One region of the Delftia sp. WSY_12 genome, then DNA from elsewhere that is predicted to be linked to it. Evidence: predicted binding sites of a transcription regulator. Region 1 holds the regulator's gene; each other region holds the start of a gene.
The links. The regulator HrcA, encoded in region 1, represses chaperone genes, less so after heat shock. The targets are predictions, from matches to a motif close to TTAGCACTCNNNNNNNNNGAGTGCTAA.
Positions count from the first base shown of each region.

Region 2: the regulator HrcA is predicted to act here: its motif matches at 1,864-1,890, upstream of groES (co-chaperone GroES).
Region 3: the regulator HrcA is predicted to act here: its motif matches at 1,628-1,654, upstream of rpoH (RNA polymerase sigma factor RpoH).

Region 1 covers NZ_JBICKW010000057.1:96,587-99,858, reverse strand. The annotation lists gene ACF8LI_RS25190 (CHASE2 domain-containing protein) at 1-544, shown strand, start outside; tRNA gene ACF8LI_RS25185 (tRNA-Arg) at 634-710, opposite strand; tRNA gene ACF8LI_RS25180 (tRNA-Ile) at 889-967, opposite strand; gene hrcA (heat-inducible transcriptional repressor HrcA) at 1,035-2,039, opposite strand; gene ACF8LI_RS25170 (NAD kinase) at 2,070-2,966, shown strand; gene recN (DNA repair protein RecN) at 2,969-3,272, shown strand, end outside.
Region 2 covers NZ_JBICKW010000051.1:78,275-81,546, reverse strand. The annotation lists gene ACF8LI_RS23195 (hypothetical protein) at 1-162, opposite strand, end outside; gene ACF8LI_RS23190 (hypothetical protein) at 427-939, opposite strand; gene groES (co-chaperone GroES) at 1,978-2,268, shown strand; gene groL (chaperonin GroEL) at 2,317-3,272, shown strand, end outside.
Region 3 covers NZ_JBICKW010000015.1:120,031-123,302, reverse strand. The annotation lists gene ACF8LI_RS09045 (Bug family tripartite tricarboxylate transporter substrate binding protein) at 1-556, opposite strand, end outside; gene rpoH (RNA polymerase sigma factor RpoH) at 653-1,597, opposite strand; gene ACF8LI_RS09035 (2,3-butanediol dehydrogenase) at 1,870-2,937, opposite strand; gene ACF8LI_RS09030 (NAD(P)/FAD-dependent oxidoreductase) at 3,007-3,272, opposite strand, start outside.

The DNA.
Region 1 (3,272 bases):
CCAGGCCTCCCTGCAGCTGGCCGACGATTTCGTGCACCTGGCTCGTGCCCAGCAGCAGGCGCTGCGCCGGCAGCAGCTGGACCTGGGCCTGGTGCTGGACCAGGCCGTGGAAAGCTGCTGGGCCCAGGCCAGCGCCGCCCATGTGCAGCTGGAATTCAGCCTGCCCGAGCAGGAATGCCCCGTGCTGGGCGACCCGGGCATGCTCCACCGCGCAGCCGTCAACCTGATCGGCAACGCCATCAAGTACGGAGCGCACGGGCAACAGGCAAGCGGCGCCACGGTGCAATGCCTGCTGCTGCAGGACGCCGGCCATTGCCGCATCGCCATCCGGGACCACGGACCCGGCATGGATGCGCAGGCCGTCGCCCGCCTGAGCCAGCCCTTCGAGCGCCTGGACCACCACCAGCACCTGGACGGCGCAGGCCTTGGGCTGGCCTTTGTACGCACCGTGGCTGCCCGCCATGGCGGGCAGCTGCAGATAGAAAGCGCGCCAGGCCAGGGAAGCACCTTCAGCATCGTGCTGCCGAAGGCGCAGCAAGCCTGACCGGGGGTGTCATCCCAGCGGATCCCAGCGGATGGCCAGTGAAAACGAAAAAGCCCTGAAGTCTTTCAACTTCAGGGCTTTGCGTTTTTTGGTGCGGCTGGCAGGAATCGAACCCACGACCCCTTGGTTCGTAGCCAAGTACTCTATCCAGCTGAGCTACAGCCGCAACGCTTCGCATTGTAGCAGCGGGTTTTGGGGCTCCCGGACAAAAGCGCCATATTTCTGCAAAAAACCCGGCAGCCGCACTCCCCGGCAACCGGGCGATGGCATGCCATGCGGCAGCCGTGCGCCCAGCAAAAAAGCCTGCCGCCCGGAAAGGCGGCAGGCTTTTTCATACCAATGGATGGTAGGGCCTCCCAGAGTCGAACTGGGCACCAACGGATTATGAGTCCGCTGCTCTAACCAAGCATGAGCTAAGGCCCCTGATTCACCAAGGCAGCGCGGATGCACGCCATGGCAAACGGCTATTGTAGATCCTAACCTGCGCGGCTCAGCGCTTGTGGCTCAGCGCGTTGCTGACCAGCTTGGAGGTGATGTCCACGATCTGGATCATGCGGTCGTAGTGCATGCGGGTGGGCCCGATCACGCCCAGCGTGCCCACCACCTTGCCATCGAGCTCGTAGGGCGCGCTGACCACGGACAGCTCCTCGAAGGGCACGACCTGGCTTTCGCCCCCGATGTAGATGCGCACACCTTCGGCCTGGCTGGAGAAATCCAGCAGCCTGAGGATCTGGGTCTTTTGCTCGAACAGGTCGAAGGCGCGGCGCAGATTGCCCATGTCGCTGGAGAAATCGCTGACCGACAGCAGGTTGCGCTCGCCCGCGATGACCACGTCCTCCTGGGCACTGGTCATGGCCTCCGTGCCCACGTTGACGGCTGCCTGCATGAGGGTGGCCACCTCGCCGCGCAAAAGCTCGACCTCGCCCTTGAGGCGCTCGCGCACCTCTTCCATGGCCAGGCCTGCGTAGTGGCTGTTGAGAAAGTTCGATGCCTCGATCAGCTGGGAGGCCGAGTAATCCACGTCGGTGAAGATGACGCGGTTTTGCACGTCACCGTCGGGCGAGACGATGATGACCAGAAAGCGCCGCTCCGACAGTCGCACGAATTCGATGTGCTTGAACACCGAGGTACGGCGAGGCACCAGCACCACGCCCACGAACTGGGAAAGGCTGGACAGCAGATTGGCGGCGTTGGCGATGACTTTCTGCGGCTGCTCGGGCACGAGCTCGGGCGTCACGATATCTGCACGGTCCGCCGTGAGCATGGTGTCCACGAACAGCCGGTAGCCCCGGGCGGTCGGAATGCGGCCGGCCGAGGTGTGCGGACTGATGATCAACCCCAGGTCTTCGAGGTCAGCCATCACATTGCGTATCGTGGCAGGCGACAATTCAAGCCCCGACGCACGCGACAGGGTCCGCGAGCCCACAGGCTGGCCGTCAGCGATGTAACGCTCGATCAGCGCTTTGAGCAACAACTTGGCACGTTCGTCGAGCATGTGATGATTTTAATGATGTAATTTCCAGAAATGACGTCCACGTTTCGCCACGTTGCCTTGATCGGGAAGTACCACGCTCCCAGCGCAAGCGCCCCGTCCGAGAATGCCAGCAACGCGCTCGAGCGCATTGCGGACTTCCTCAGGCGCCAGGGCTGCGAAGTCGTGCTTGATACCCAATCGGCCCTGCACGCAGGGCTCACAGACTACCCCACCCTCGATGTCGATGGCCTGGGCAGGCATTGCGACCTGGGTCTGGTCGTCGGCGGCGACGGCACCATGCTCGGCGTGAGCCGGCACCTGGCGCAATACGGAACGCCCCTGATCGGGGTGAACCAGGGCCGCCTGGGCTTTGTCACCGACATCGCGCTGGAGGACTTCGAGGCCACGCTCACCCCCATGCTGCAGGGCGAGTACGAAGAGGACCTGCGTCCCCTGATGTGCGCCCGCGTGATCCGCGAGGGCGAATGCGTTTTCGAGGCCCTGGCCATGAACGACGTGGTGGTCAACCGCGGCGGCACCTCCGGCATGGTGGAGTTGCGCATCGAGGTCGGCGGCCGCTTTGTCTCCAACCAGCGCGCCGACGGCCTGATCGTGGCCACGCCCACGGGCTCCACGGCCTATGCGCTGTCCGCCGGCGGGCCGATGATGCATCCGTCCATCCCCGCCTGGGTGATGGCACCCATTGCGCCGCACAACCTGTCCAATCGCCCCATCGTGCTGTCCGATGCCAACGAGGTCACGATCGAAGTCGTGGCCGGGCGCGATGTCAGCGCCAATTTTGACATGCAGTCGCTGGCCTCGCTGCAGCACGGCGACCGCATCCTCGTGAGCCGCGCCCACCACAGCGTGCGCTTTCTGCACCCCAAGGGCTGGAACTACTTCGCCACGCTGCGCAAGAAACTGGGCTGGAACGAGGGAGGCGCCTGACCATGGCGCTCAAGCGCATCGTGCTGCGCGACTTCGTGATCGTGCAGGCCCTGGATCTGGACTGGCATGCGGGCTTCACCGTGCTGACCGGCGAGACCGGCGCCGGCAAATCCATCCTGATCGATGCATTGCAGCTGGCCCTGGGCGCCCGCGCCGACGCCGACGTGGTGCGCGAAGGCTGCCCCCAAGCCGATATCTGCGTGGAGTTCGACGGCTGCGCGCGGCTGCGCCCCTGGCTGGAGGCGGCAGGCCTGGCCTGCGAGGACAACAGCCTGCTGCTGCGGCGCACAGTGGACACCCAGGGCC
Region 2 (3,272 bases), on a different contig from region 1:
GGCAAGTAGCAACCAGAACGTCGTATACCAAAGAGTCACCGGATTTCCTGCGATGACTTTCGTTGAAAGAACGAAGAATAGAAGCCAGATCGCCGGGAGAACAAGTAGGGCGACTCCGGAAGCGAACCATCCGGCGCTTCTAAAAATATCCATGATCTTCATGCTTTACTCTCATGATCAAGTGAAACTTGCCAAACTGCCTAACAAGATTTAGACGAAAGACAAAAATCATGTCGTTCTCATAAAACTGATTCTATCCAGATTCATGAGAGTGAGCAATCACAAGCCAGAAACCAAACCAAAGCGGACCTGGCGAAGTCCCAGGAACAATCGGCTGCGAGCAGCATTTGGAGGCTTACGAAGCACGAAGCTGGTCGTTTGCTGTAAGGCTGGGTTGGGCGTCAAGCTTGACACCAAGCTGGAGCACTACCTGCCTCGATCGTTCAACGAACCGTCTTTGCTGAGCCAGACGCCGTCACTGAGATAGACCTCTCCTCCATCGTCACCAATAGCGAGCTCTTCGTAAAGATTTTCCCTCTCAGCGGTTGTTCTTTCGCTCAGGTTGGGCAAGCTGTCGAAGATCTCGAAGAATCTTCTGAAAACTCGGTCATTCTCTTTGTGGAAATCTTCTTCACTCTCGCTGGCCCCCAGGATGATTTCTGCAATTAACACGTACTCTCGACTCTTCCAGTCACTTTTGACTGTGGGCCGCGTATTCAACTCTAGGCCGAGGCGTAGAGCAGCTTCAACTAGTCGCATTCGATCCGTACAAACCAGAATGCGCCCGTGGTCTTCGTCGGCTGTGGCCGTCATCAGTTCCCATTTGGGCTCTTCCCCAAGGATTCTTAGGAAGGCTGTTTGACGCCGCACTACGACATAACTCTCTTTGCTTTCCAGTCCAATTTTTTGCGATGCGAGTATGGAGAATGAATTTGACATATTTTATTTGTGCTTTGTGAAGTCCCCAAGCGCGTTATAGCTAAATTGGCTCTGGACAGCTCGACTTTGCCACATGACGGGAGCGGAGCGTACTCACAATCCAGGCGATATGGCTTTGCTCCTGCTTTCAGGTCTCGTCCAGGACGGCGCTCTTGGCCGACAGATGTCCTTGTGCGAGGGCAAGCCTTTCTACGGAGTGCTCAGCGCATTCGGTGTTTTGCATAAGCCTCGCTGTAGCGGGCGGCATGGTGGCCGCGAAGTCCCCGGGAGCGCGTCACTCAGGCTCGATCTGAGCCATCCAAACCATGCTCACCTCTCATCGCGCAGTGAGGCAGGGCGGTCGAGCACTCGACACCACCCCTCATAGGTCATCGCCAGAGGCTTCGGCCCTCATCCGCCCCCGACCTGGTCAAGCTCCCCTTTAGGACTGGCCCGTCATCGCGCCACGAAGGCGGAGCTTCTCTCCCTCTGACTCCACAGAGGGCACCAGCCGAGGCCTCGGTCCTCGCTCGCGCCTGATCTAGGGCAGTCAATCTGCACGGCTGGCTGATCTTGGGCGCGCTCAGCCCCACGGCCAGGGCCCGCCCTCGATGCGACGTCAGGACACAGCCCGCAAGGCTGCATGGCGGTCCAGCGCCAGCCTTTCGCTGGCAGTTCTGTGTGCTCCTGCAGGCCGCGCTTCGCCGCTGGCCAGCGCGGGCGCGCCCCGAAAAAACTAAAGATCAGTGGCGGAAAAACTAATGTGTAGTGGCGTTCCGCATCGGGCCTGCAGGCCGCGCCTCGTCGCTGGCACGCGCCCCGAAAAAACTAAAGATCAGTGGCGGAAAAACTAATGTGTAGTGGCGTTCCGCACTCCGCGCCGGATGTGCCGTCTTGCGGCACATCCGGCCCTACCCCTTGAAACCTGGCCGAATTGCCTTATTATTAGCACTCGTTGGGTATGAGTGCTAACAATCCTCTGTCCCACATTGCTTCGAATGCCGGCCCGCCGGGCCGGCAAGTCTTTGTTTCAACTTTGTTGATGATTTAGGAGTTGGTATGAACCTGCGTCCCCTGCACGATCGCGTGATCGTCAAGCGCCTCGAAAACGAAACCAAGACGGCTTCGGGCATCGTGATCCCCGACAACGCCGCCGAGAAGCCCGACCAGGGCGAAGTGCTGGCAGTGGGTCCCGGCAAGAAGAACGACAAGGGTGAAGTGATCGCCCTGAACGTGAAGGTCGGCGACCGCGTTCTGTTCGGCAAGTACAGCGGCCAGACCGTCAAGGTCCATGGCGACGAACTGCTGGTGATGAAGGAAGACGACCTGTTCGCGGTCGTCGAAAAGTAATCCACGCGCTTCGAAACCGCACTTTCCAACTGAATCCGGAGAATTGAAATGGCAGCAAAAGACGTAGTTTTCGGCGGCGAAGCACGCGCCCGCATGGTTGAAGGCGTGAACATCCTGGCCAACGCGGTCAAGGTCACGCTGGGCCCCAAGGGCCGCAACGTGGTGCTGGAGCGCTCCTTCGGCGCCCCCACCGTGACCAAGGACGGCGTGTCGGTCGCCAAGGAAGTGGAACTCAAGGACAAGCTGCAGAACATGGGCGCCCAGCTCGTGAAGGAAGTGGCCTCCAAGACCAACGACATCGCCGGTGACGGCACGACCACCGCCACCGTGCTGGCACAGGCCATCGTCCGCGAAGGCATCAAGTACGTGGCCGCCGGCCTGAACCCCATGGACCTCAAGCGCGGCATCGACAAGGCTGTCGCCGCCCTGGTGGAAGAGCTGAAGAAGCAATCCAAGGCCACCACCACCTCCAAGGAAATCGCCCAGGTCGGCTCGATCTCCGCCAACTCCGACGAATCCGTGGGCAGCATCATTGCCGAAGCCATGGACAAGGTCGGCAAGGAAGGCGTGATCACCGTTGAAGAAGGCAAGTCGCTGGCCAACGAACTCGACGTCGTCGAGGGCATGCAGTTCGACCGCGGCTACCTGTCGCCCTACTTCATCAACAACCCCGAAAAGCAGGTTGCCCTGCTGGACAACCCCTTCGTGCTGCTGTTCGACAAGAAGATCAGCAACATCCGCGACCTGCTGCCCACGCTGGAAGCCGTGGCAAAGGCCGGCCGTCCCCTGCTGATCATTGCAGAAGACGTCGAAGGCGAAGCCCTGGCAACGCTGGTGGTCAACACCATCCGCGGCATCCTGAAGGTTGTGGCTGTCAAGGCTCCTGGCTTCGGCGACCGCCGCAAGGCCATGCTGGAAGACATCGCCATCCTGACGGGCGGCAAGGTCATCGCTGAAGAAGTGGGCCTGGCGCTGGACAAGGTGACCCTGGAAGACCTGGGCCA
Region 3 (3,272 bases), on a different contig from region 1:
GCCTGAGCGCGGAGCGGCTCTTGAGCAGCTCCATGCCCAGGTGGCCCACGGTGCCCACGCCGGGCGAGCCGTAGCTCCAGCGGCTGCCGGCCTGGGCAGCGGCCTCCAGGAAGGCCCGACCCTCGGGCGCGCCGGCCGGCGCCACCAGCACCAGGGGCGCCACGCCGATCAGGCTGACGGGCTGCAGGTCCTTGACGGGGTCGTAGCGCACGGCGGGGTTGAGCAGGCGGGCAATCGTCAGGTTGCCGTTGATCATCACGCTGAAGGTATGGCCATCGCGCGCACGGGCCACCTGCTCGCCTGCGATGTTGCCGCCTGCTCCCACCTTGTTCTCGACGATGACGGGCTGGCCCAGGCGCTTTTCCAGCGGCTCGGCCAGGGCGCGCGCCGTGAGGTCGGGCGAGGAGCCCGCGGGAAAGCCCACGATCAGATGCAGGGGCCTGCTGGGCCACTGGTCGCCCGCCACGGCGGCGCAAGGCAGCATGGCCGAAGCCAGGGCGGTGGCCAAGGTATTGGCGAAGAGGCGGCGTAGTGGCGAGATGGCGCGGGCGGGCATGGGTGCGTGGGGGCCGCAAAGGCTGCGGGCAATAAAAAACCCGGAGATTATCCGGGTTTGTCTTGAAGCGGCCTGTCAGCCCAGGCCGTCAGGCCATCAGGCGAACTCGGCCAGGGCCTTCTTCATCTTCTTCATGGCAGCCACCTCGATCTGGCGAATGCGCTCGGCGCTCACGCCATACACGGCGGCCAGTTCATGCAGCGTCATGCCGCCCGAGCCGTCATCGTTGACCTTGAGCCAGCGCTCCTCGACGATGCGGCGGCTGCGGTCGTCCAGCGAATCCAGCGCCATGGCAATGCCGTCGGTGGCCAGATGGTCACGCTGGCGCGACTCGATCATGGCCGTGGGCTCATGTGCGCCGTCGGCCAGATAGGCGATGGGACCGAAGGCCTGCTCGCCATCATCGCTGGGCGAGGGGTCCAGCAGCACGTCGCCACCGGCCAGGCGCGTTTCCATCTCCATGACTTCTTCGCGCTTGACGTTGAGCTTCTCGGCCATGGCGTCGATCTCGCCGGAGGTCAGCGTGTCGCGCAGCATGGCGCCGTCCTCGGCCATGGCGGCGTCGGACTTCAGGCCCTGCTTCATGGAGCGCAGGTTGAAGAACAGCTTGCGCTGGGCCTTGGTCGTGGCGACCTTGACCATGCGCCAGTTCTTGAGGATGTACTCGTGGATCTCGGCCTTGATCCAGTGCATGGCGTAGCTCACCAGGCGCACGTTCTGATCGGGATCGAAGCGCTTGACGGCCTTCATCAGGCCGACATTGCCTTCCTGGATCAGGTCGCCGTGGGGCAGGCCGTAACCCAGGTACTGGCGCGAGATGGACACCACCAGGCGCAGGTGGGACATCACCAGACGCCCTGCGGCGTCCAGGTCACTGTGTTCCTTGAGCTTGCGGGCGTAGTCCTGCTCTTCCTCGAGGGTGAGCATGGGCAGGCGGTTGACCGCGGAAATGTAGGCATCCAGATTGCCCAGAGGCGGCACCAGGGCCCAGGGGTTAGCGGGCGCCAAGGTGGTCGCAATGGAGCCGGAGGCGTTTGTCATTGCAGAGTTCCTTTCTTCCATTCCTTCATATTAGCACTCGTTAGGATTGAGTGCTAAAGCCGAAGTTCCGCGGGTTTTTCAGTCGGTTGCAGAAATCTTCGGCACTGCAAAAGTCGCTTCTGGCTAGTCTGAGCGATTTTTGGAAACCCTGCTTGCCGGCGGGAGGCATGTGTCGGCCCCCGCCGGGTTTTGACCCCTTTGCGCCCGGCTCCGCCGGCGACCGGGCGAACGGCACGAAAGATGCAGGTTCGTGCAGTCGCGGTGCCCAGCGGCTATTTGAACCGTGGCTGCACGATGATCTTCACCGCCGACTCGTTGTTGTGGATCAGCGTGTCAAAGCCCTGGGCCACCAGGTCATCGAGCTGGATGCGCTGGGTGATGAAGGGCTCGAGGTTGATCTTGCCCTCCTCGACCAGCTTGATGGTTTCCTGGTGGTCGTTGCAGTAGGCGATGGTGCCGCGCACGTCCAGCTCCTTCATGACCACGCTGTGCACGTTGATGGTGGCCGGATGGCTCCAGATGGACACGATCACCACCACGCCCGTGGCCTTCGTCGCGGCCACCAGCGTGTCCAGCACCTTGTTCACGCTGGTGCATTCGAACGACACATCCACGCCCTTGCCGCCGGTGAGCTTCATCACCTCGGCCACCACGTCCACCTCGGAGGGGTCCAGGATGTGATCGGCCACGCCCGATTCACGCGCCTTTTGCTTGCGCTTGGCACTGAGCTCGGTGATGACGACGGTCAGGCCCTTGGCCTTGAGGATGGCCGACAGCAGCAGACCGATGGGGCCGGCGCCGCCCACCAGTGCCACATCGCCGGCCTTCGCTCCGCTGCGGGTGTAGGCATGGTGGCCCACGGACAGCGGCTCGATCAGCGCGGCCTGGTCCAGTGGAATGGCATCGGAGATGGGATGCACCCAGCGGCGCTTGACGGCAATCCGCTCGGACAGCCCGCCACCGCGCCCGCCCAGGCCGATGAAGTTCATGTCCTTGGACAGGTGGTAGTTGTCGCCCGGCCCCGTGGGCACATCGTCGGCCACGATGTAGGGCTCCACCACCACATGCTGGCCGACCTGGATATCGTCCACCCCTGCGCCCACGGCGTACACCACGCCCGAGAACTCATGCCCCATGGTGATGGGTGCGGACTCGCCCGAGATGGGATGCGGGTGGCCGCAGGGCGGGATGAAGATCGGCCCTTCCATGAACTCATGCAGATCCGTGCCGCAGATGCCGCACCAGGCCACTTCGATGCCCACGGTGCCGGGCTCCACCACGGGTTCGGGGATGTCCTCGATGCGGATGTCGCCCCGGTCGTGGAAACGTGCTGCTTTCATGATTGAACTTTCTGTTTTGCAAGGCTGGGTTGGCGGGCGGCACAGCCGCCCCATGGCGATTATTCGGCCTTACCGCAGGTGATGAACTTGCTGCAGGTCATAGACACGCACTGGCAGGCCTTCCTGCCGCGCCTTGAGCTGCAGCGCCAGGTACAGCGAGTAGTGGCGCGACTGGTGCAGGTTGCCGCCGTGGAACCACAGCGCCTCTTGCTGCGTGGGCTTCCACATGTTGCGCTGCTCGCCCTCCCACGGTCCCGGGTCCTTGGTGGTGTCCGAGCCCAGGCCCCAGACCTTGCCCACCTTGTCTGCCACCTCCTGGCTGATCAGGTCGGCCA